DNA from 3 places in the Streptomyces sp. NPDC020917 genome. Region 1 is predicted to be linked to each of the others. Evidence: riboswitches for the same ligand, from Rfam matches in the RefSeq annotation. Region 1 holds a riboswitch; each other region holds the start of a gene.
What was found. Region 1 has a riboswitch for S-adenosylmethionine ahead of ACH4TG_RS02450 (aminotransferase class V-fold PLP-dependent enzyme). Riboswitches for the same ligand answer to the same signal wherever they lie in the genome.

Region 1 (6,948 bases):
ACACCCAGTTCCCGGGTGCGGGCAAGACCGAGAAGAACGTCGTCGGCACCCCGCTGCTGCCGATCTACACGGCCAAGGCGGGCGGCTTCTTCTTCCTGGTCTTCGGTGTCATCTCGGCGATCGCCGCGCTGGTCACCATCAACCCGATCTGGACCATCGGCCCCTACCGGCCGGACCAGGTGTCCACCGGCGCACAGCCCGACTGGTACATGGGCTTCTCCGAGGGTCTGATCCGTGTGATGCCTGGCTGGGAGATCAGAGCCTGGGGCCACACCCTGGTGCTCGGCGTCTTCGTGCCGCTGATGATCTTCCCGCTGGTGCTGCTGTCCATCGCCGTCTACCCGTTCATCGAGTCCTGGGTCACCGGCGACAAACGCGAGCACCACATCCTGGACCGGCCGCGCAACCGCCCGGTGCGCACCGGCCTGGGCGTCGGCTGGCTGACGCTGTACTTCGTGCTGCTGATCGGTGGCGGCAACGACATCTTCGCCACGCACTTCCATCTGTCCATCAACGCGATCACCTGGTTCGTACGGATCGGCTTCTTCGTCCTACCGGTCATCGCGTTCTGGGTCACCAAACGGATCTGCCTGGGTCTGCAACGGCGCGACCGCGACAAGGTGCTGCACGGCCGGGAGACCGGCATCATCAAGCGCCTGCCGCACGGTGAGTTCATCGAGGTGCACGAGCCGCTCTCGCAGCAGCAGTTGCACGTGCTCACCGCGCACGTCCAGCCGACGCCGATCGACCTCGGCCCCGAGGTCGACGAGAACGGTGTCGCGCGCAAGGCCTCGCACGTCGACAAGCTGCAGGCACGCCTGTCGCGCAACTTCTACGGCGAGCACAGCCAGATCCCGAAGCCGACGGTGGAGGAGTTCGAGGAGATCACCTCAGGCCACGGCCACCACTGACGCAGAGCGTCGCCACACACCGGGCCGGGCCCGGGGGGGGGGGGGCGGGGGGGGCCCCCCCGGGGGGGGGGGGGGGGGCCCCCGCCCCCCCCCCCCGCCGCGCCCCCCCCCCCGCGCCCGGCCCCGGCCCGCCCCGGCCCCCCCCCCCCCCCCCCCCCCCCCCCGGCCCCGGCCCGTCTGTGCGCGCCCCCACTCCCGATAGGGTGAAGGTCCACTCAGGAGCCGTTGCAGGAGCGTGACCCATGAGCGTTGTGACACCCGCCGGAGGCGAGACGACGGCAGCTCGTTCCTGGCCGGAGGTGCTCAGCGCACTGATGGCCGGTCGCGATCTGAACGTGGACGACACCGCGTGGGCGATGGACCGGATCATGAGCGGTGAGGCCACCGACGTGCAGATCGCCGGGTTCGCGGTGGCGCTGCGGGCCAAGGGCGAGACCGTCGACGAGGTCTCCGGCATGGTCCGCGCGATGTACGAGCACGCCAACACCATCGAGGTCCCCGGGCCCAGCGTCGACATCGTCGGCACCGGCGGCGACCGGGCGAAGACCGTCAACATCTCGACGATGTCCGCGATCGTGGTCGCCGGCACCGGCGCGAAGGTGGTCAAGCACGGCAACCGCGCCGCGTCCTCGGCCAGCGGCGCCTCCGACGTGCTGGAGAAGCTCGGCGTCAACCTGGAGCTGTCCCCTGAGCGGGTGGCGCAGGTCGCCGAGGAGGCCGGCATCACCTTCTGCTTCGCCATCCGCTTCCACCCTGCGCTGCGCCATGTGGCCAAGGCCCGCGCCGAGTTGGGGGTGGGGACCACCTTCAACTTCCTCGGCCCGCTGACCAACCCGGCCCGGGTGCGGGCCCAGGCCACCGGGGTCGCCGACGCGCGCATGGCGCCCATCATGGCCGGGGTGCTCGCCGAACGCGGCTCGTCCGCCCTGGTGTTCCGCGGTGACGACGGCCTGGACGAGCTGACCACCACGGCCACCTCGCAGGTGTGGGTGGTGCGCGACGGCAAGGTCGAGCACACCGCGTTCGACCCGCGGGACGTCGGCCTGCCGCTGGTGCCGGTGGAGGCGCTGCGCGGTGCCGACGCGGCCCACAACGCGGAGGTGGCCCGCCGTCTGCTGGCCGGCGAGACCGGCCCGGTGCGGGACGCCGTACTGCTCAACTCCGCGGCGGCGCTGGCCGCTCTGGAGCCGCGCAGCGTGCCGCTGGAGGAGCAGATCGCGGCCGGCCTCGCCAAGGCCGCCGAGTCCATCGACTCGGGCGCGGCGGCCGCGGTGCTGGAGCGCTGGGCCGCGGCGACCCACGCCTGAGGCGGTTTCCCGCACGAGCTCGTCACGGGCCGCCGTCCGCACCGCGGACGGCGGCCCGCGCCGTGCGGTCCGTCCACGGTGCGGACGGCGCCTTGCACCCAAGCACGTGTATGGCACAATGCTGTGCAGGTCACGAGTGACAGCGCAAAGGCCCCGGCTCGCTGTCCGGCAACCCTCCGTCCGAGGCGGGGTGCCCCGGGTGATGACCAGGCTGCGGGCAGCGAGGCTCGCAGCAAGCCGGACTTGGGGAGCCTTTCTTGAGTAAGCGAATGCGCTAGGGCCTGTCGGCCCCGGTTCTGCGTCTTTTCTGCACTTCCGTCTGCTTTCATCCGCTGCCTTCCGCCTCCTTGCGCGTTCAGCGCCGCCGTGCGGGCCGCCGTGTCTCCGGCGTGCCCCGGCGGGCGCCGATGCCGCCTGCCTTCCTCCGGGAGTTCGTCGTGACCGTGACCATCGCTGCCCCCCGCGCCACCGAGATCTGTGCGCCGCTGCCCGTGCTCGGCCGGGACGTGTCCGTCCCGCTGGTGACCGGCGGGGAGGTGACCTACGCGGCCCTCGACTACGCCGCCAGCGCGCCCGCCCTGCAGCGGGTCTGGGACGACGTGGCCGCCTACGCGCCGTACTACGGCAGCGTCCACCGCGGCGCCGGGTACCTCTCCCAGCTCTCCACCGACCTGTTCGAGCAGAGCCGGGAGACCGTCGCGCGGTTCCTCGGCTGCCGCCCCGACGACCAGGTGGTCTTCACCCGCTCCACCACCGACTCGCTCAACCTGCTGGCCGCCGCGCTGCCGGCCGGCGCCCAGGTGTTCGTCTTCGAGACCGAGCACCACGCCTCGCTGCTGCCCTGGCAGCACCGGGGTGCCGACGTCACCTGTCTGGCCGCGCCGCGCACGCCCGAGCAGGCGGTGGCCGCGCTCGACGTGGCGCTGCACGGCGCTCCCAAGGGACCCAAGCTGGTGTGCGTCACCGGCGCGTCCAACGTCACCGGGGAGATCTGGCCGATTCGCGAACTGGCCGCCGCCGCGCACCGGCACGGCGCCCGGATCGTCCTGGACGCCGCCCAACTCGCCCCGCACCACGGGGTGGACGTCACCGCGCTGGACGTGGACTGGGTCGCCTTCTCCGGGCACAAGCTGTACGCGCCGTTCGGCTCCGGCGTGCTGGCCGGGCGGGCCGACTGGCTGCGCGACGCCGAGCCGTACCTGGCCGGCGGCGGCGCCACCCGCACCGTCGCCCGCGGCGCGGACGGCACGCTCGACGTCGAGTGGCACACCTCGGCGGCGAGGCACGAGGCCGGCTCACCCAACGTCATCGGCGCCTACGCCATCGCCTCCGCCTGCCGCGCGCTGAGCGAGGCGGGGCTGGACGCGCTGGCCGACCGCGAGCAGCAGTTGCTGCGGCGGCTGCGGGCCGGGCTCGCCGAACTCCCCGAGGTGCGGGTGCTGTCGCTGTTCGGCGACGACGCGGCGCGGGTCGGTGTGCTGTCGTTCGTCGTGAAGGGCTGGAACAGCTCGCACTTCGCCGCGGCGCTCTCCGCCGAGCACGGCATCGGCGTGCGGGACGGGCTGTTCTGCGCGCACCCGCTGGTGCGGGTGCTGCTCGACGCGGAGGAGAGCGCGCCGGGGGAGTGCGGGGCACCGGACTCCGCCCCCGGCGAGACGTCGCTGAACGCGATCCGCGTCAGCTTCGGCGCGGGCACCCCCGAGGAGCACATCACGCGCTTCCTCGCGGCCACGCGCTCCCTCATCCGGGACGGCGCGGCCTGGCGCTACCACACCGAGGCCGGGCGCTGCGTCCCGCTCAAGGCCTGACCGGCGCCTGCCGCCGGCCCGGACCGCGCAGGGCTCCGAGCGCCCTCGGAGTCCTCAGGCGTCCAGGCCGATGGCGAAGGCCGCTTCCAGGTCGTGCTGGCTGTAGGTGCGGAACGCCACGTGGGTGTCGGTGACCTCGACACCGGGGATCTTGCTGATCCGCCCGGGGATGACGTCCGCGAGGTCGTCGTGGCGGGCGACCCGCACCAGCGCGACCAGGTCGTAGTTGCCGGTCACCGAGTACACCTCGCTGACGTGGTCGAGCGCCGCGATCGCCTCGGCGATCTCCGGGATCCGGTCGACAGACGTCTTGATGAGCACGATCGCGGTGATCACGGCGGGATGTCTCCTTGGGTGGACCTGATGACGAGGCTCACCTTACGCCGTGGCCGGTAGCAGACCCATGCGCACAGGAACCCGAAGGCGAAACCGACCACGTGCGCGAGATAGGCGATGCCCGGCCCGCCCTGGGCGGTCTGCGCCGCCAGCCACTGGAGCACGAACCAGAACCCCAGCACCATCCACGCGGGGAACCGCAGCGGGATGAAGAAGAGGAACGGGAACAGGCTGGTCACCCGGGCCTTGGGGTACAGGTAGAGGTACGCGCCGAGCGCGCCGGAGATCGCCCCGGAGGCGCCGACCAGGCTCTGCGTGTCCTCGGTGTGCGCGAGGGCGAACCCGTACGTCGCCAGGTAGCCGGCCGCCAGGTAGAACAGCGCGAACCGCACCCGGCCCATGCGGTTCTCCACGTTGTCGCCGAAGACGTAGAGGAACAGCATGTTGCCGATCAGGTGCAGCCAGCCGCCGTGCAGGAACATTGCGGTGAGCACCGACAGGAACGGCACTTTCGGGTACGGCGCCGGGATCGGGCAGCCCTGCGGCAGCGGCACCCGGTCCACCGGCAGCCGCCCGTGGAACAGCTCGCTCGGGATCACCCCCCAGCGGTCGAAGTAGACCGCCTGCTCGCACTGGAGCGCGTGGCCGTGGCCGTAGGAGGGGGTGAAGCCGGACAGCGGGCCGAGCAGGAACACCGCGGTGCACAGGGCGATCAGCGTGTACGTCACGACCGGGGTGCGGCGGACCGGGTTCTTGTCGTACACCGGGATGACCATGGACCGATCATGACGGATGGGGCGTAACGGGCAAAGGTCGCCTCGCCGCAGCCGGAGGGTGACCGGCAAAGGCCGTCTCGCCGCAGCGCAGCGTCCCTTCGAGGCCGTAGGGTGACCGGGACACCGGACCGGTCCGGCGCCGCGGGCGGCGCGAAGCAGCCGCGGGCCGGGGCAGGCCCCGGTTGCGGGGACAATGGAAGCAGGAGGCGGCGGCCGCAGGGATCGAAGGGGGCGGCACCGGAGGACGTCCGTCGCTGATCCGACCGACACCGACGGACATCCGATCGGTGCGGACCTCGGACAGGGAGTGAGTGGTGGACGGTAGCGGCGGCGTTCCGGGCGCCGAAGCGGACGCGGAGCGGGCGCAGGGCGACGGCGAGCCCCTGCTGGACCGGCCGCTGCCCGAAGGTGTCCGGCATCGTGTCGTCACCATCGCCGCGGACGCGTTCGGCGGCTTCACCTATCCCGAGCTGCCGGTCTCGCTGCGCCCCTACGCCCGGTTCACCCCCTCCAGACGTGTGAAGTACGCGGCGACCGCGCTGGCCGCCGCCCTGGAGTCGGACGTGGCGTTCCGGCAGAAGGTCGCCGGCCGGCTGCGCGACTCGCAGCCCGAGCTGACCGGCGCGCTCGACGCCGGCACCCCGCCGCCCGCCGCCGACCCGCTGGACGTGGCCGCGGCCGCGTACCTGCTGCGCCCGGCCGGCTGGGCCAAGCTCGTCACCACCGCGGGCGAGGAGGCGCAGCGCGCCGATGCCGAGAAGGCCGACGAGGAGGCCCTGCGCGAACTCGCCGCGCTGCGCGGGGAGGTGGAGTCGCTGCACGCTCAGGCGCGCACCGAGGCGACCCGCGCCCGCGCCGAACTCGACACCGTCCGCAAGGAGAGCGACGCGCTGCACCGCAAGCTGCGGGCCGCGCTGAGCGACGTCAAACGGGCCGAGGCCGCGCAGCGCAAGCTGCAGGCCGAGCTGGACGAGGTACGGGCCGCCGCCGCCCAGGACAGGGCCGCCGCCGACACCGAGGCCCGCCGGCTGCGGTCCCGGCTCGCCGAGGCCGAGTCGGTGGTCGAGGCCGGGCGCAAGGCGGCCAGGGAGGGCCGCAGCACCGAGGACGTCCGGCTGCGGCTGCTGCTGGACACCGTGCTGGACGCGGCCGCCGGCCTGCGCCGCGAACTGGCCCTGCCGCCGCGGGACACCCTGGGCGTACGGCCCGCCGACACCGTCGACGCGGTCGCCCCGGGGCAGTTCAGTGCCCGCGACATCGCCACCCGCGCGCTGTCCGACACCGACCCGGCGCTGCTCGACCAGTTGCTCGCGCTGCCCCAGGCGCACCTGGTCGTCGACGGCTACAACGTCACCAAGACCGGCTACCCCTCGATGCCGTTGGAGAAGCAGCGGCTGCGGCTGCTGGGCGGGCTCGCCGCGCTGGCCGCGCAGAGCGGCGCGGAGGTCACGTGCGTGTTCGACGGGGCCGATCTGGACATGCCCGTGCTCCTCGCGCCGCCACGCGGCGTGCGGGTGCTTTTCTCCAAGTCCGGTGAGACCGCCGACGAGTTGATCCGCCGTCTGGTGCGGGCCGAGCCGCCCGGCCGGCAGATCGTGGTGGTCTCCGCGGACCGCGAGGTGGCCGACGGCGTCGCCAAGGCCGGTGCGCGGCCGGTGGCTTCGACGCTGCTGCTGCGCCGACTCGCCCGGGTCTGAACCGACCCCCCGTCCCTCCCCGCCTGGAGGCGGCGCCCTCCGGGCGGCCGCCTTCAGGAGTTGTGCCCGGAGTGTCGGTTTCGATCGGAATTCCGGCGAACGCCCTTACATGA
Region 2 (6,948 bases), on a different contig from region 1:
CAGCTTCAGGCCGACCTCCTCGGAGATGACCGTGCCGCCGGTGAGGATCGCGATGTCGCCCAGCATCGCCTTGCGGCGGTCGCCGAAGCCCGGGGCCTTGACGGCGACGGACTTGAAGGTGCCGCGGATCTTGTTGACGACCAGGGTCGACAGGGCCTCGCCCTCGACGTCCTCGGCGATGATCAGCAGCGGCTTGCCGGACTGCATGACCTTCTCCAGCAGCGGGAGCAGGTCCTTCACCGCGGAGACCTTGGAGTTGACGATCAGGATGTAGGGGTCGTCGAGCGACGCCTCCATCCGCTCCAGGTCGGTGGCGAAGTAGGCGGAGATGAAGCCCTTGTCGAAGCGCATGCCCTCGGTGAGCTCGAGTTCGAGCCCGAAGGTCTGCGACTCCTCGACGGTGATGACGCCTTCCTTGCCGACCTTGTCCATGGCCTCGGCGATCAGCTCGCCGATCTGGGTGTCGGCGGCGGAGATGGACGCGGTGGAGGCGATCTGCTCCTTGGTCTCCACGTCCTTGGCCTGCTCCAGCAGGGCGGCGGAGACGGCCTCGACGGCCTTCTCGATGCCGCGCTTGAGGGCCATCGGGTTGGCGCCCGCGGCGACGTTGCGCAGGCCCTCCTTGACCAGGGCCTGGGCCAGGACGGTCGCGGTCGTCGTGCCGTCACCGGCGACGTCGTCGGTCTTCTTCGCGACTTCCTTGACCAGCTCGGCGCCGATCTTCTCGTACGGGTCCTCGAGCTCGATCTCCTTGGCGATGGAGACGCCGTCGTTGGTGATCGTGGGGGCGCCCCACTTCTTCTCGAGGACGACGTTCCGGCCCTTGGGGCCGAGGGTGACCTTGACGGCGTCGGCGAGCTGGTTCATCCCGCGCTCGAGACCGCGCCGCGCCTCCTCGTCGAACGCGATGATCTTGGCCATGTGAAGGGGTCCTCCCGGACAGGGGGTGAGTTGCGCTCGGGACCGCGTGGCGCCCGCGACGGACGGCCGGTCGGCCGCCGGTTCCGTCCCGGCGTCCGGCCGGGCCTCACCGACCCGGTCCTGCTGTCACTCTCACTCGTAGAGTGCTAACGCCAATGATTAGCACTCACCCCTACCGAGTGCAAGCGAGTCCGGCCCACGGCGGCCCAACTCGCACCTCGCGCGGGGGCGGCGCCGGAGCGCACGAAAGGCCCGTCTCCCTGACGGGAGCGGGCCCTCCGGCGTGCGAGCGTCGCGTCGATGGCCGAACGCGCCGGGATGTTCAGCCTGCCAGCCGGACCATGTCCGCCTGCGGCCCCTTCTGACCCTGCGAGATCTCGAACTCGACCCGCTGGCCTTCCTCGAGGGTGCGGTAGCCGTCCATCTGAATCGCGCTGTAGTGGACGAACACATCCGCACCACCGTCGACCGCGATGAAGCCGTAGCCCTTCTCCGCGTTGAACCACTTGACGGTGCCCTGAGCCATTCCTAACTCCCCTATTGCTGGCCCTATCGCGGCCCCGCACTCCGCGGGCCCGGGTCAGACCTCACCTCCCGTAGCACCCCTTACCGCTCGACGGGTGGGGGCCCTGGGGGGCGTGCGCCGGAACGCGTCGACCGCGGCTGAATGTATCTGCACGGATGCCCACTGCAACAGGTCAATTGGACGAGAATTCTTGGCGCGACCCATCGGAAATGCCCTGAGAAAAGCCCATATGACGGGGCATCTCGGACGGGACAAACCCGGATGCTCGGCGCGATTCGCTCGCGAATTTGGCGATAAATCGCCGCAGCGACCTGAGAGGGGCTCACTTGCCCCTGGCAACAGTACCGGTGGCCCGTCGGCGCCCCGGCAGCAGCGTGCCCCGTCCACCCTCAGGGGTGAACGGGGCACAATGCGACAGAACCGCGCGGTCATGTGGCGGATCTCCGCAACGGAGGTTTCAACGGCGTTCAGCCGCCCGCGACCGCCGGAATGATCGACACACTGGCGCCGTCCGGCACCGCGGTGGCCAGTCCCTCGGAAAAGCGCACATCGTCGTCGTTCACATAAACGTTCACGAAACGACGGAGTTTTCCGGTGTCGTCGAGAACTCGCGCCGAAATGCCGGCGTGATTCTTCTCCAGCGACTCGATGACCTCGGCGAGCGTCGCGCCCTCGGCCGGCACCTCGGCCTGGCCGCCGGTGTAGGTACGGAGGATCGTGGGGATGCGGACGGAAGCACTCATGCGAGGCCAGCCTCTCGGAACGCGGCAAGGGTGGGTCGGATGGTCGCGGTCGGCCGGGCGGAGGCCTCCACCGCGTTGAGGGTCTTCAGGCCGTCGCCGGTGTTGAGTACGACGGTCTCGGAGGAGGGGTCGAGCTGGCCGGTCTCGACCAGCTTGCGCAGCACGCCGACGGTCACGCCGCCCGCGGTCTCGGCGAACACGCCCTCGGTGCGGGCGAGCAGCGTGATGGCGTCGACGATCTGATCGTCGTTCACGTCCTCCACCGCGCCGCCGGTGCGGCGGGCGATGTCCAGGACGTACGGGCCGTCGGCCGGGTTGCCGATCGCCAGCGACTTGGCGATGGTGTCCGGCTTGACCGGGCGGACCACGTCCTGGCCGGCCTTGAACGCCGCGGACACCGGCGAGCAGCCCTCGGCCTGGGCGCCGAAGATCTTGTAGGGCTTGTCCTCGACCAGGCCGAGCTTGATCAGCTCCTGCAGACCCTTGTCGATCTTGGTGAGCTGGGAGCCGGAGGCGATCGGGATGACCAGGTTGTCCGGCAGCCGCCAGCCGAGCTGCTCGGCGATCTCGTAGGCCAGGGTCTTGGAGCCCTCGCCGTAGTACGGCCGCAGGTTGACGTTGACGAAGCCCCAGCCCTCGCCGACCGGGTCGCCGATCAGCTCCGAGCAGAAGCGGTTCACGTCGTCGTAGCTGCCCTCGATGGCGACCAGGTCGCCGCCGTAGACCGCGGCCATGACGACCTTGGCGGACTCCAGGTCGTGCGGGATGAAGACGCAGGAGCGGAAGCCCGCGCGGGCCGCCGCCGCGCCCACCGCGCCGGCCAGGTTGCCGGTGGAGGAGCAGGACAGGGTGGTCAGACCGAAGGTGCGGGCGGCCTCCAGGGCGATGGCGACGACCCTGTCCTTGAAGGAGTGGGTCGGGTTGCCGGAGTCGTCCTTGATGTGCAGCCCGCCGGTGATGCCCAGCTCGCGGGCGAGGTTGTCGGCCTTGACGAGCTTGGTCCAGCCCGGGTGCAGGTTCCGCTTGGTGGCCACGTCGGCGGGGACGGGCAGCAGCGGGGCGTAGCGCCAGATGCTGGCCGGGCCGGCCTCGATCTGCCGGCGCAGCGCCTCGGGGTCGCCGACCGGAAGGTCGTAGGCGACCTCGAGCGGGCCGAAGCACTCCTGGCACGCGAAGATCGGGCTGAGCGCGAAGCGGGTGCCACACTCGCGACAGGACAGGGCCGCGGCGGGTCCGAACGCGTCGCCGAACGGGGAGTCGGTCGCGGTGCTGCGGTCGGTGTGATCGGCGGTGTGCACAGCCATGATGGCGAGGCCCTTTCTCCTCATCTTCCTCACGCCGCAGGTCGCGTCATGAGACGGAATTGGCACCTTCCCCACCGTGGTGACCTCGCGGTCGGCGGGAGGGTTGCCGGGGCTTCAACGGGCCGTTCCCTCTGCCCCTCTGGATGAGCGGTATGCAGTTGTGGGACGTATGCCTTCGCGGCGTCCCGGCGCGCCGACCCCGGCATGCGGGCGTCGTACGCGTTGTTCAAGACTGTAACCGACGACTCCGGCAGCTGAGAGGGTCGTCCGTACCGCGAGATGGATCACACCGGGGAGTGGCGCACGTGCTCGACGAGGTGGAGCGCTGGCTGGAGCGGCGATCGTGGTCGGCGGCCGAGCGGCCGCTGGACGTGCTGCTCGCGGCCAAGCGCGAGGCCGGCGCGCAGGGCACGGTGAGCGTGGTGCTCCCGGCGCTGAACGAGGAGGAGACGGTCGGCGACATCGTCGCGACGGTGCGCCGCGAGCTGATGTCGTCGCAGGTCCCGCTGGTCGACGAGCTGGTCGTGGTGGACTCCGCGTCCACCGACCGCACGGCGCGGATCGCCGAGCGGGCGGGCGCGCGGGTGGTGCAGCGGGACGCGATCCTGCCGCGGCTGCCGGCGCTGCCCGGCAAGGGCGAGGTGCTGTGGCGCTCGCTGCTGGCCACCAGCGGGCAGATCGTCTGCTTCGTGGACGCCGACCTGCGGCAGTTCGACGCCGCGTTCGTGTCCGGGATCGTCGGGCCGCTGCTGACCGAGCCGTCGGTGCAGCTGGTCAAGGCGATGTACGACCGGCCGCTGGAGCGCGGCGGCGCGGTGGTGCCGGGCGGCGGCGGGCGGGTCACCGAGCTGGTGGCGCGGCCGCTGCTGAACCTGCACTGGCCGCAGCTGGCGGGGTTCGTGCAACCGCTCGGCGGGGAGTACGCGGGGCGGCGGTCGCTGCTGGAGCGGCTGCCGTTCCCGGTCGGGTACGGGGTGGAGCTGGGGATGCTGATCGACGCGCTCGGGCTGGTCGGGCTGGACGCGCTCGCGCAGGTCGACGTGGGGGTGCGGCGGCACCGGCACCAGGACGGGCAGGCGCTCGGCCGGATGGCCGCGGCCATCTACCGCACCGCGCAGCTGCGGCTGTCCCGCGCGCCGCTGGTCCGCCCCGAGCTGACGCAGTTCACCCGGGAGGGCGCGGCCTTCGTGCCCACCACGCACCCGGTGGACACCGCGGAGCGCCCGCCCGTGCTCACCGTCCCCGAGTACCGGCCGCATCGCGCGGCGTAGCGGGACCGCGCGGTCCGGCGGCGGGTCTGCGGCGGCCGGGCGGCGGTCTTCGGTGGTCCCACGCCAGCTCGACGGCGGTCCGGGGCCCGGAAGGGGCTGAGGGAGTTTGAGGGGCTGGTGTGGTGGCTAGGCTCGCGGCATGGGGAATTCTGCGAGGATCCTCGTCGCCTCGAACCGCGGCCCGGTGTCGTACACGGTGCGACCCGACGGCACCCTGGACAGCAGGCGCGGCGGCGGCGGCCTCGTCTCCGGGCTGAGCGCGATCGGCCCGGACGCCGGTGCGCTGTGGGTGTGCGCGGCGCTGTCCGACGGCGACCGCGAGGCCGTGCGGCAGGGGCGCACCGAGCCCGGCTCGCGGATGATCTCCGTCCCCCCGGACGTCTTCCACGCCGCCTACAACGACATCGCCAACTCGGTCCTGTGGTTCGTCCACCACATGCTGTACCAGACCCCGCTGGAACCCGTCTTCGACGAGGAGTTCCGCGGCCACTGGGACGCGTACCGCGCGTACAACACCGCGTTCGCGGACGCGCTCGCCGAGGACGCGGCCGAGGGCGCCGCGGTCCTGGTGCAGGACTACCACCTCGCGCTGGTGCCCGCACTGCTCCGGCAGCGCCGCCCCGACCTGCGGATCGGCCACTTCTCGCACACCCCGTGGGCGCCGCCGGACTACTTCCGGCTGCTGCCCGACGACATCGCGGCCGAGCTGCTGACCGGCATCCTGGGCGCGGACCGCGCCGCGTTCCTCACCCGCCGCTGGGCGGCCGGGTTCGCCGCGTGCTGCGCGGCGGTGCTGGGCGCGGAGGTCTCCGGCGACGGCTCGGCGGTCACCGTCGAGGGCCGCACCACGCGGCTGGGCGTGCACGGGCTCGGGGCCGACGCCGCGTTCCTGCGCGAGCGGGCGCACCGCGCCGACGTGGCCGAGCGCATCGAGCAGCTGCGGTCCGAGGCAGGTCCGGGCCGCCGGCTGATCGTGCGGGTGGACCGCACGGAGCTGTCGAAGAACATCGTCCGCGGCCTGCTGGCCTACCGGCAGCTGCTGCGGGACCACCCCGGCTGGCGCGAGCGGGTGGTGCACGTCGCGTTCGCCTACCCGTCCCGCCAGGACCTGGCGCTGTACCGGTCCTACACCGAGGAGGTCGCGCGGGTCGCCGGAGAGATCAACGAGGAGTTCGGCACGCGGGACTGGCAGCCGGTGATGCTCAAGGTCGACGACGACTTCGCGCGGTCGCTGGCCGCGTACCGGCTGGCCGACGTGGCGCTCGTCAATCCGATCCGCGACGGGATGAACCTGGTCGCGAAGGAGGTGCCGGTCGTCTCCGACAACGGGGTGGCGCTGGTCCTGTCCCGGGAGGCGGGTGCTTTCGAGGAGCTGGCCTCGGACGCGATCACGGTGAACCCGTACGACATCCGGCAGACGTCCGCCGCTCTCAACGCTGCGCTGACCATGCCGGAGGCGGAGCGGGCGGAGCGGACGAAGCGGCTCGCCGATGCGGCGACGGCTCTGCCGCCGTCGAAGTGGTTCCTGGACCAGCTGGAAGCACTCGGCGGCTGACGCCCCTTCCCGTAGGGGTTCGCCGGTATCGGAAGCCCGGGTGCCCCGGGGCCTGGTCTGCCGCCTGCCGCGCCGTCGTGGCTTGTCGCGCTGGGGGACCCCGCGCCCCTGGCGGTGCACCTTCGGTGGGTGGGGTCGGCGCCGCCACGGGAGTATCTCCTCGGAACTGTGCGTGCGGCTCCCTCCGCCAAGTGGGCCGGGCGCATGCACAGTTCCTGCGGGGACACTCCCGCACCGTCCCCTCCCAGCCCGCCCCCCGTCTGCGGGATGAAATTGGCCTGGGCTCCCCTGCCCACCGGGCAGCACCAAAGGGGCGCGGGGAACTGCGCGCACAACCACAGCGGCGCGGCACCCGGCAACGGCGGCCCGGGGGCACCCCAGACCCCCGCCCCGGAGGGGCGGATGCTCCAGGGGCGCGGGGAACTGCGCGCCCAGCCACAACGCACGCCGCAGGCCCCGCGAGGGCGCGGGGAACTACGCGAGGAGATGAGGAGCGCGTTCGCGGACCGCGGCGAGGAGTTGGCGGCGGGAGGGGTTGACCATGGGATGCCCGGCCACCACGACCGTGGGAACCGTCTCGCAGCCGTCGGCAACCGAGCGGAGAAAAGCCTTCGCCTCCTTGTCCCGG
Region 3 (6,948 bases), on a different contig from region 1:
AGCGCGGGCCGGAAGCGCGGTGCGGCGGTCACCCGGTCGTTGCGCCAGATCTCGCGGAACAGCCGGTAGGACTCGGCGTTGCGCTCCCACTGGTCCTCGGGCGTGACGTGGAACAGCTCCCGCTGGGCGCTGCCGTTCCCCTTTCCGATGATCAACTCCAGCCGGCCGTCCGCCAGATGGTCGAGCGTCGCGTAGTCCTCGTAGGCCCGCACGGGATCGAGCAGGCTGAGGGTGGTGACGGCGGTGAACAGCCGGATCCGCCGGGTGAGCGCGGCGACGTGGCCCAGCACCACGGTGGGCGAGGACGAGATGAACGGACGCTCGTGCCGCTCCCCGACGCCGAACCCGTCGAAGCCCAGCTCCTCGGCGAGCACGGCGCTGCGCACCACCTGCCGGAAGCGCTCGCGGGTCGACGGCCGGTCCCCGGTCACCGGGTGCGGGGCGTGCACGATCAGCGTGATGGCGATGAACTTCACGAGGCCGTCGCCGTCCTCTCCGCCGCCGTCCCCGCGACCGCGCCCCCGGTGGCGCCGGGCCGGCCGAACGGCGGCAGCCCGAGGTGCTCCCGCAGCGTGGTGCCCTCGTACTCGGTGCGGAACACCCCGCGCTCCTGCAGCAGCGGCACCACGGTGTCCGCGAACGCGTCGAGGCCGCCCGGCACCAGGTGCGGCACCAGGATGAAGCCGTCGCTCGCGTCGGTCTGCACGAACTCGTTCAGCGCCGCCGCCACCGTCGACGGGCTGCCGATGAAGGTCTGACGCCCGGTCACCTCGATCACCAGCTCCCGGCTGGTGAGCTTCTTCGCCTCGGCCAGGGCCCGCCACTCGGTCGCGGTCGCCAGCGGGTCGCGGAACATCCGCACACTGGCCCGCCCGCGGGCGACGGTGTTCTCGCCGACCAGCGGATCGGCCTCGGGCAGCGGGCCGTCCGGGTCGTGGCCGCTCAGGTCGCGGTTCCAGACGTGCTCCAGGAACTTCAGCGCGGTCTGGCCGCTGACCTGCTGCCGCCGGATCAGCAGCGCCTGCTCCTGCGCCTCGGCGTCGGTGTCGCCGAGCACGAAGGTGACCCCCGGCAGGATCTTCAGCTCCTCCGCCGTACGGCCGTACCTGGCCAGGCGCCCCTTGACGTCGGCGTAGAACGCCCGGCCCGCCTCCAGGGTGCCGTGCCGGGTGAAGATCGCGTCCGCGGAGGAGGCGGCGAACTCGCGGCCCTCCTCGGAGTCTCCGGCCTGGAAGATCACCGGGCGGCCCTGCGGGCTGCGCGGCACGTTGAACCGCCCGCGGATGTCGAACTGGTCCACCCGGTGCGCGAACCGGCCCGCGTCGGGGTCGCGGAGGAACACCCCGGCGGCCTTGTCCGCCGCGATCTCGTCGCCCCGCCAGGACGCGAAGAGGACCTTGGCCGCGTCGAGGAACTGCCGGGCCCGCTCGTAGCGGTCCTCCTTCGCGAGGAAGCCGCCGCGCCGGAAGTTCTCCCCGGTGAAGGCGTCCCACGAGGTCACCACGTTCCAGGCGGCGCGGCCGCCCGAGAGGTGGTCCAGGGACGCGAACTGCCGTGCCACCTCGTAGGGTTCGTTGAAGGTGGAGTTGATGGTCCCGGCCAGGCCCAGCCGGTCGGTGACGGCGGCGAGCGCGGCCAGCACGGTGAACGTGTCCGGCCGCCCGACGACGTCGAGGTCGTAGATCTCGCCGCCCTGCTCGCGCAGCCGCAGTCCCTCGGCGAGGAACAGGAAGTCGAACCTGGCGCGTTCCGCGGTCCTCGCCATGTGCGCGAACGAGCCGAAGTCGATCTGGCTGCCGGCGGCCGGGTCGCTCCACACCGTGGTGTTGTTGACGCCGGGGAAGTGGGCCGCGAGATGGATCTGCTTGAGGGGCTTGCTCATGTGACGGCTTCCTTGGTCTCGTCGGTGCCGCGGGCGCTCAGACGGCGGCGGTGGTCGGGGCGGCGGGGGAGGCGGCGTAGCGGCCGGCCGGGCGCGGCAGGCCGAGCAGCCCGCGCAGCGTCCCCGCCTCGTAGGCCGTGCGGAACAGCCCGCGGCGCTGCAGCTCGGGCACGAGCCCGCGGGTGATCTGCTCCAGGTCGTGCGGGACCGCGGCGGGCCGCAGCCGGAATCCGGTGATCCCGGCCGCGAGCCACTCCTCGAGCAGGTCGGCGAGCCCTGCGGGCGTCCCGGTGAACGCCAGTGCGTCGCCTGCCGGTCCGGCTTCGGAGCGGGCGTCCAGCCGGGCGCACCGGTCGGCCGCCTCCGCCTCCGAGCCGTCGAGCAGCACCAGCAGGTCGGCGAGGACGTGCACGGTCTCCGCGGCGCGCCCGGCCGCCGCCTGGTGGCCGCGGATCTCCGCGACGATCGCCTCGGCCTCCACCGCGTCGCGCGGGGTGACGAAGCCGATGTCGGCCGAACGGCCCACCAGTTCGAAGGGGGCGCTGCGATGGGCCAGCGCGGCCACGATCGGCTGGCCCTGCGGCGGGCGGGGCGTGATCGACGGTCCCTTGACCCGGAAGTGCGGGCCCTCGAAGTCGATGTAGTGCAGCTTCGCGCGGTCGACGAACCGGCCGGTGGCCACGTCGCGGATCTCTGCGTCGTCCTCCCAGCTGTCCCACAGGCGGCGCACCACCTCCACGTAGTCGGCCGCCTCGCCGAACGTCTCGGCGACCACCGCCCGCACCGCCGGCGCGTCCAGGTCCCGCGGGTGCTCCAGGCGCAGGTGCGGGAACGTGCGCCGCCCGAACAGCTCGGCCTCGTGCGTGCGCACCGACACCTGCACCCGCAGGCCGGCGCGCCCACCGCTGACGTAGTCGAGCGTCGCGATCGCCTTCGACACGTGGAACGGCTCGGTGTGGGTGACCACCGCGGTCGGGACCAGGCCGATGTGGCGGGTCAGCGGCGCGACCCGGGCGGCGATCTGCACCGCGTCCAGCCGGCCCCGCACCTGGTCGGTGTGCCGGTCGGGCTCGAAGGGCGAGGAGGACTGGAAGCCGAGCGAGTCCTCGATCGTCACGAAGTCCAGCAGCCCGTGCTCGGCCTCGGCGACGAGGCCGGCCCAGTAGGCCGCGGTGAACAGGTCCTGCGGGCGGGCGCCGGCTTCCCGCCACGCGGCGGGATGCCACCCGGCGCCGTCCAGGGCGACGGCGAGGTGGAGGGCGGGCTGGGGCTGAGGCATGGAGAGGTCGCTTCCTGTTTCGGCGGAGGGCGCGGCTGGGGGAGTGCGCGGCTGGCGGAGTACGCGGCTGGCGGAGCGGCTTGGGGAGCGCGGGCAGGCCGCGCGGCCTGCCCGCACCCGGAGCCGGCCCGGACACGGGATCTGCGCGTGCGGGGAGCGGCGGGCAGCAGGGCGTGCCGTGCCGGCAGCGCGTGCCGGACGCGCCGGAGCCGGCGGCCGTGCGGCACGGGGAGGCGGCGGGACCGCGGTCGCCCGCGCACCGCTGACGGCGCGTACGGCTGCGCGGGGCCCGGCCGTACCGCGGCGGGACGGCGCACGGTCACCGCCTGCGCCCCGCGGGAACGCCCGGCGGGGCAGCGGGTACCCGTGCGGTCACGTGCGGTGGAGGGCCGCCGCGCGCCGTGGCGCGATCCGGCTCAGACCGCCGTGCGGGACGGCGCGGGCGCGGTCAGGCGGCGGGACAGAGCGCGCTGGAGATGCGCTGCAGGTCGATGTGGCGACGCGAGTAGGTGCTGACTGCCCTGCTGACGGCTCCGCGCATGTGCAGCCCCTCCGTCCTCCGTCGCGCTTGCGGGCGCCGGGCTCGGCGCCGCCGGGTCGTCACCTGGAGCACCCCGCCGCGTCGGAGGGTTGCCGGTCAGCCTGCCAGGGCTTGGGACTGACGCTCATGACCCGCTCACACGCTAACTCCGGACCGGCGTCCAGCACAATGGCCGCTGACGCAGCGTCAGAAAAGGGAAGCATTGCCCGCGGACGGGACCAGCGGTTACGGTGTGAGCCGGCCGCGGGCCCAGGCCCCGCGCCCGGCCCCTCCGAGGATGCGAGGTGATCCGCATGCAGGCACGACGTCCCGGCAACGGCGGTACGCCGCTTCCGCTCGGATTCGCCCCGCTCATGGCGGCCCGCCGCCATGTCGACCTGCTGCGGGTCAGCAGCGCGCTCTGTTCCGGGGACACCCCGGTCCGCTGACCCCCGCCCGTCCGCCGCACGGCACCCGTCCGGCGCCGCGCTGACGGATTCCGGCGTCCGCCCCCCGGCCTGATCCCCGTTCACGTCAGGCACCGGGCCGTGTCGCCTCGGCAGCGGCCACACCCGCACGTCCCACACCCGCGGTGGCCGCGCCCGTACCGGCCCGAGCCCCCAACCGGCCGTGGGGCACAGCCGCTCACGCCCCCGCCGCACCCACCCATGCCCGCACCGGCCTGCGCGCCACAGCCGCCGCACTCGTCGGACGGGCCGGCACGCCCGTGCCGCCACGCCCGCTCCCTCACCTCTCACGCCGCAGGCAGCGCCACCGCCCCTCCGCGGTGCGGTGCCGCGCCCGCACGGGACGGAAGACCCGCCACCATGACCAGCTCCGACGCCCTCACACCGTCCGGCGCCCCGACATCCTCCGGCGCCCGCATCCCGCCCTCCGGCGAACCGCCGAGGAAGGCCGAGCCGCCGCCACCCGGCCACCTGGACGCGGACGGGTCCCAGGCCGGCCCGAGCGACCGGCAGTTGCTCGCCGCCCGCCTGGTCCCGCTGCGCCGCCCGGGCCGGTGGATCTCCGCCGCCGTGCTGCTCGTACTGCTCGCGATGCTGGTCAACACCGTGCTGACCAACCGCCGTTTCCAGTGGGGCGTCGTCGGCGACTACTTCCTGGACACCTCGATCGTGCACGGGTTGGAGCTGACGCTCTGGCTCACCGCCGCGGTGATGGCGACCGGCTACCTGCTCGGCATCGCGGTCGCCGTGATGCGGCTGTCCCGCAACCCCGTGCTCGGCGGCCTCAGTTTCGCCTTCGTCTGGCTGCTCCGCTCGGTCCCGCCGCTCGTCCAGCTGCTGTTCTGGTACGAACTCGCCTCTCTGTACCCGCAGTTGTCGTTCGGCCTGCCCTTCGGGCCGGCGTTCGCGACCGTGCGGACGGCGCACCTGTTCAGCGGCGTCCTCGCCGCCTACGTCGGGCTGAGCCTGGACGTCGCCGCGTTCTCGTCGGAGATCGTGCGCGGCGGTCTGCTGTCCGTCGACCACGGCCAGACCGAGGCCGCCCAGGCGCTGGGCCTGGGCCGGGCGCGGATCCTGCGCAGGATCGTCCTGCCGCAGGCGATGCCCGCGATCGTGCCCGCGTCCGGCAACCTGCTGATCGGCATGCTCAAGGCGACGTCCATCGTGAGCGTCATCGCCGTGCAGGACCTGCTCTACTCCTCGCAGCTCATCTACAACCAGAACTACCTGGTCATCCCGCTGCTGCTGGTCGCGACCCTCTGGTACGTCATCCTCACCACGCTGCTGTCGGCCGTCCAGTTCCTCGTCGAGCGCTCCTACGCGCGCGGCCGCGGCCGCGGAGGCGGCGGCGACCGGCGCCCGGCTCGCGGTTTCCGCGAGCTGTTCCGCGGCAACGTGCCGCTGTTCGGCCGCGGCGGCAGGGAACTGGCGGGCCTGGCATGACCGTCGACTCGGACCGTCCCCTGGTGCGCGTGAGGGGACTGCGCAAGAGCTTCGGCGGCCACCTGGTGCTGGACGGCATCGACCTGGACGTGCGCCAGGGCGAGGTGACCGTGCTGCTCGGCCCCTCCGGCTCGGGCAAGTCCACCCTGCTGCGCAGCATCAACCACCTGGAGCGGCCCGACGCCGGCTTCGTCGAGGTGGGCGGCGACATCGTCGGCTACCGGTACCGGGACGGCCGACTGCACGAGGTGGGCCACCGCACCCTCACCCGGCAGCGGGCCCGGATCGGCATGGTGTTCCAGCAGTTCCACCTCTTCCCGCACCTCACCGTGCTGGACAACCTCGTCGAGGCACCGGTCGCGGTCCGCGGCGTGCCGCGCGGCCAGGCTGCCGCGAGGGCCGCGGAACTGCTGGAACGCGTCGGCCTCGGCGGCCGCGAGCAGGACTATCCGCGGCAGCTGTCCGGCGGGCAGCAGCAGCGCGTCGCCATCGCCCGCGCCCTGGCCATGGACCCGGACCTGCTGCTGTTCGACGAACCCACCAGCGCCCTCGACCCGGAACTCGTCGGCGAGGTCCTCGCGGTCATCAAGGACCTGGCCGACAGCGGGATGACGATGATCGTCGTCACCCACGAGATCGGCTTCGCCCGCGAGGTCGCCGACACGGTGGCCTTCCTGGACGGCGGCCGGATCGTCGAGTCGGGCCCGCCCGCGGACGTCCTCACCCGCCCCCGCCACGAGCGGGCCCGCGCCTTCCTCGCCGCGGTCCTCTGACACCCCCCCGTACGAAAGGAACCACCGTGCCGACGAACCCCCCGCGTCCCGCCGCCGGGCGCCCCCGCCCCGGTCGCACCGCCGACACCGCCGCGCCCGCCGCGGGTCTCCGCACCGCCGTGACGGCCGCCGGGATCGCGGCCGCCCTCGTCCTGCTCGCCGGCTGCGGGTCGCACTCCGCGGACGCCGGTTCCGCGCCGCCCGGCGGCAGGCCGGCCGCCGCCCCCGCGGGGTCGGCAGGCCAGGACGGCACGGCGATCCCGGACGAGGACGTCGTCACGTCCGTGACGGCCGACCCCGCGCTGACGGCGGAACTCCCGGCGCGGATCCGCAGCCGCGGCAGCATCGTCCTGGGCACCAGCAGGGTGGTCGGCACCTCCGGCCTGCCGCACGGCGGCCAGGCACCGGACGGCAGCACCGTCGGCCTGGACATCGACCTGCGGAACGCCGTCGCCAAGGTGCTCGGCGTCACCTGGGACGTCCAGTACGGCACCTTCCCGACCGTCATCCCCGGCGTGCAGAACGGCAAGTACGACGTCGGGCAGGACAACTTCGGTGCCACCAGGGCCCGCGAGCAGGTCGTC

Region 2: linked by a shared signal. The riboswitch ahead of thrC (threonine synthase) and the one ahead of ACH4TG_RS02450 (aminotransferase class V-fold PLP-dependent enzyme) in region 1 are both predicted to bind S-adenosylmethionine.
Region 3: linked by a shared signal. The riboswitch ahead of ACH4TG_RS13325 (putative leader peptide) and the one ahead of ACH4TG_RS02450 (aminotransferase class V-fold PLP-dependent enzyme) in region 1 are both predicted to bind S-adenosylmethionine.

What each region holds. Positions count from the first base shown of each region.
Region 1 is NZ_JBIRRR010000001.1:571,063-578,010, forward strand. It holds gene ACH4TG_RS02440 (cytochrome bc complex cytochrome b subunit) at 1-911, shown strand, start outside; gene trpD (anthranilate phosphoribosyltransferase) at 1,154-2,218, shown strand; SAM riboswitch class IV at 2,347-2,463, shown strand; gene ACH4TG_RS02450 (aminotransferase class V-fold PLP-dependent enzyme) at 2,626-4,026, shown strand; gene ACH4TG_RS02455 (Lrp/AsnC family transcriptional regulator) at 4,081-4,362, opposite strand; gene ACH4TG_RS02460 (rhomboid family intramembrane serine protease) at 4,359-5,138, opposite strand; gene ACH4TG_RS02465 (NYN domain-containing protein) at 5,450-6,835, shown strand.
Region 2 is NZ_JBIRRR010000008.1:12,260-19,207, reverse strand. It holds gene groL (chaperonin GroEL) at 1-921, opposite strand, end outside; gene ACH4TG_RS18945 (cold-shock protein) at 1,244-1,447, opposite strand; gene ACH4TG_RS18940 (MoaD/ThiS family protein) at 1,915-2,190, opposite strand; gene thrC (threonine synthase) at 2,187-3,518, opposite strand; SAM riboswitch class I at 3,512-3,644, opposite strand; gene ACH4TG_RS18930 (glucosyl-3-phosphoglycerate synthase) at 3,800-4,765, shown strand; gene ACH4TG_RS18925 (trehalose-6-phosphate synthase) at 4,905-6,320, shown strand; gene ACH4TG_RS18920 (glutaredoxin family protein) at 6,795-6,948, opposite strand, start outside.
Region 3 is NZ_JBIRRR010000005.1:241,525-248,472, reverse strand. It holds gene ACH4TG_RS13340 (LLM class flavin-dependent oxidoreductase) at 1-476, opposite strand, end outside; gene ACH4TG_RS13335 (NtaA/DmoA family FMN-dependent monooxygenase) at 473-1,882, opposite strand; gene ACH4TG_RS13330 (LLM class flavin-dependent oxidoreductase) at 1,920-3,161, opposite strand; gene ACH4TG_RS13325 (putative leader peptide) at 3,610-3,702, opposite strand; SAM riboswitch class IV at 3,721-3,834, opposite strand; gene ACH4TG_RS13320 (putative leader peptide) at 3,996-4,130, shown strand; gene ACH4TG_RS13315 (amino acid ABC transporter permease) at 4,509-5,591, shown strand; gene ACH4TG_RS13310 (amino acid ABC transporter ATP-binding protein) at 5,588-6,364, shown strand; gene ACH4TG_RS13305 (transporter substrate-binding domain-containing protein) at 6,391-6,948, shown strand, end outside.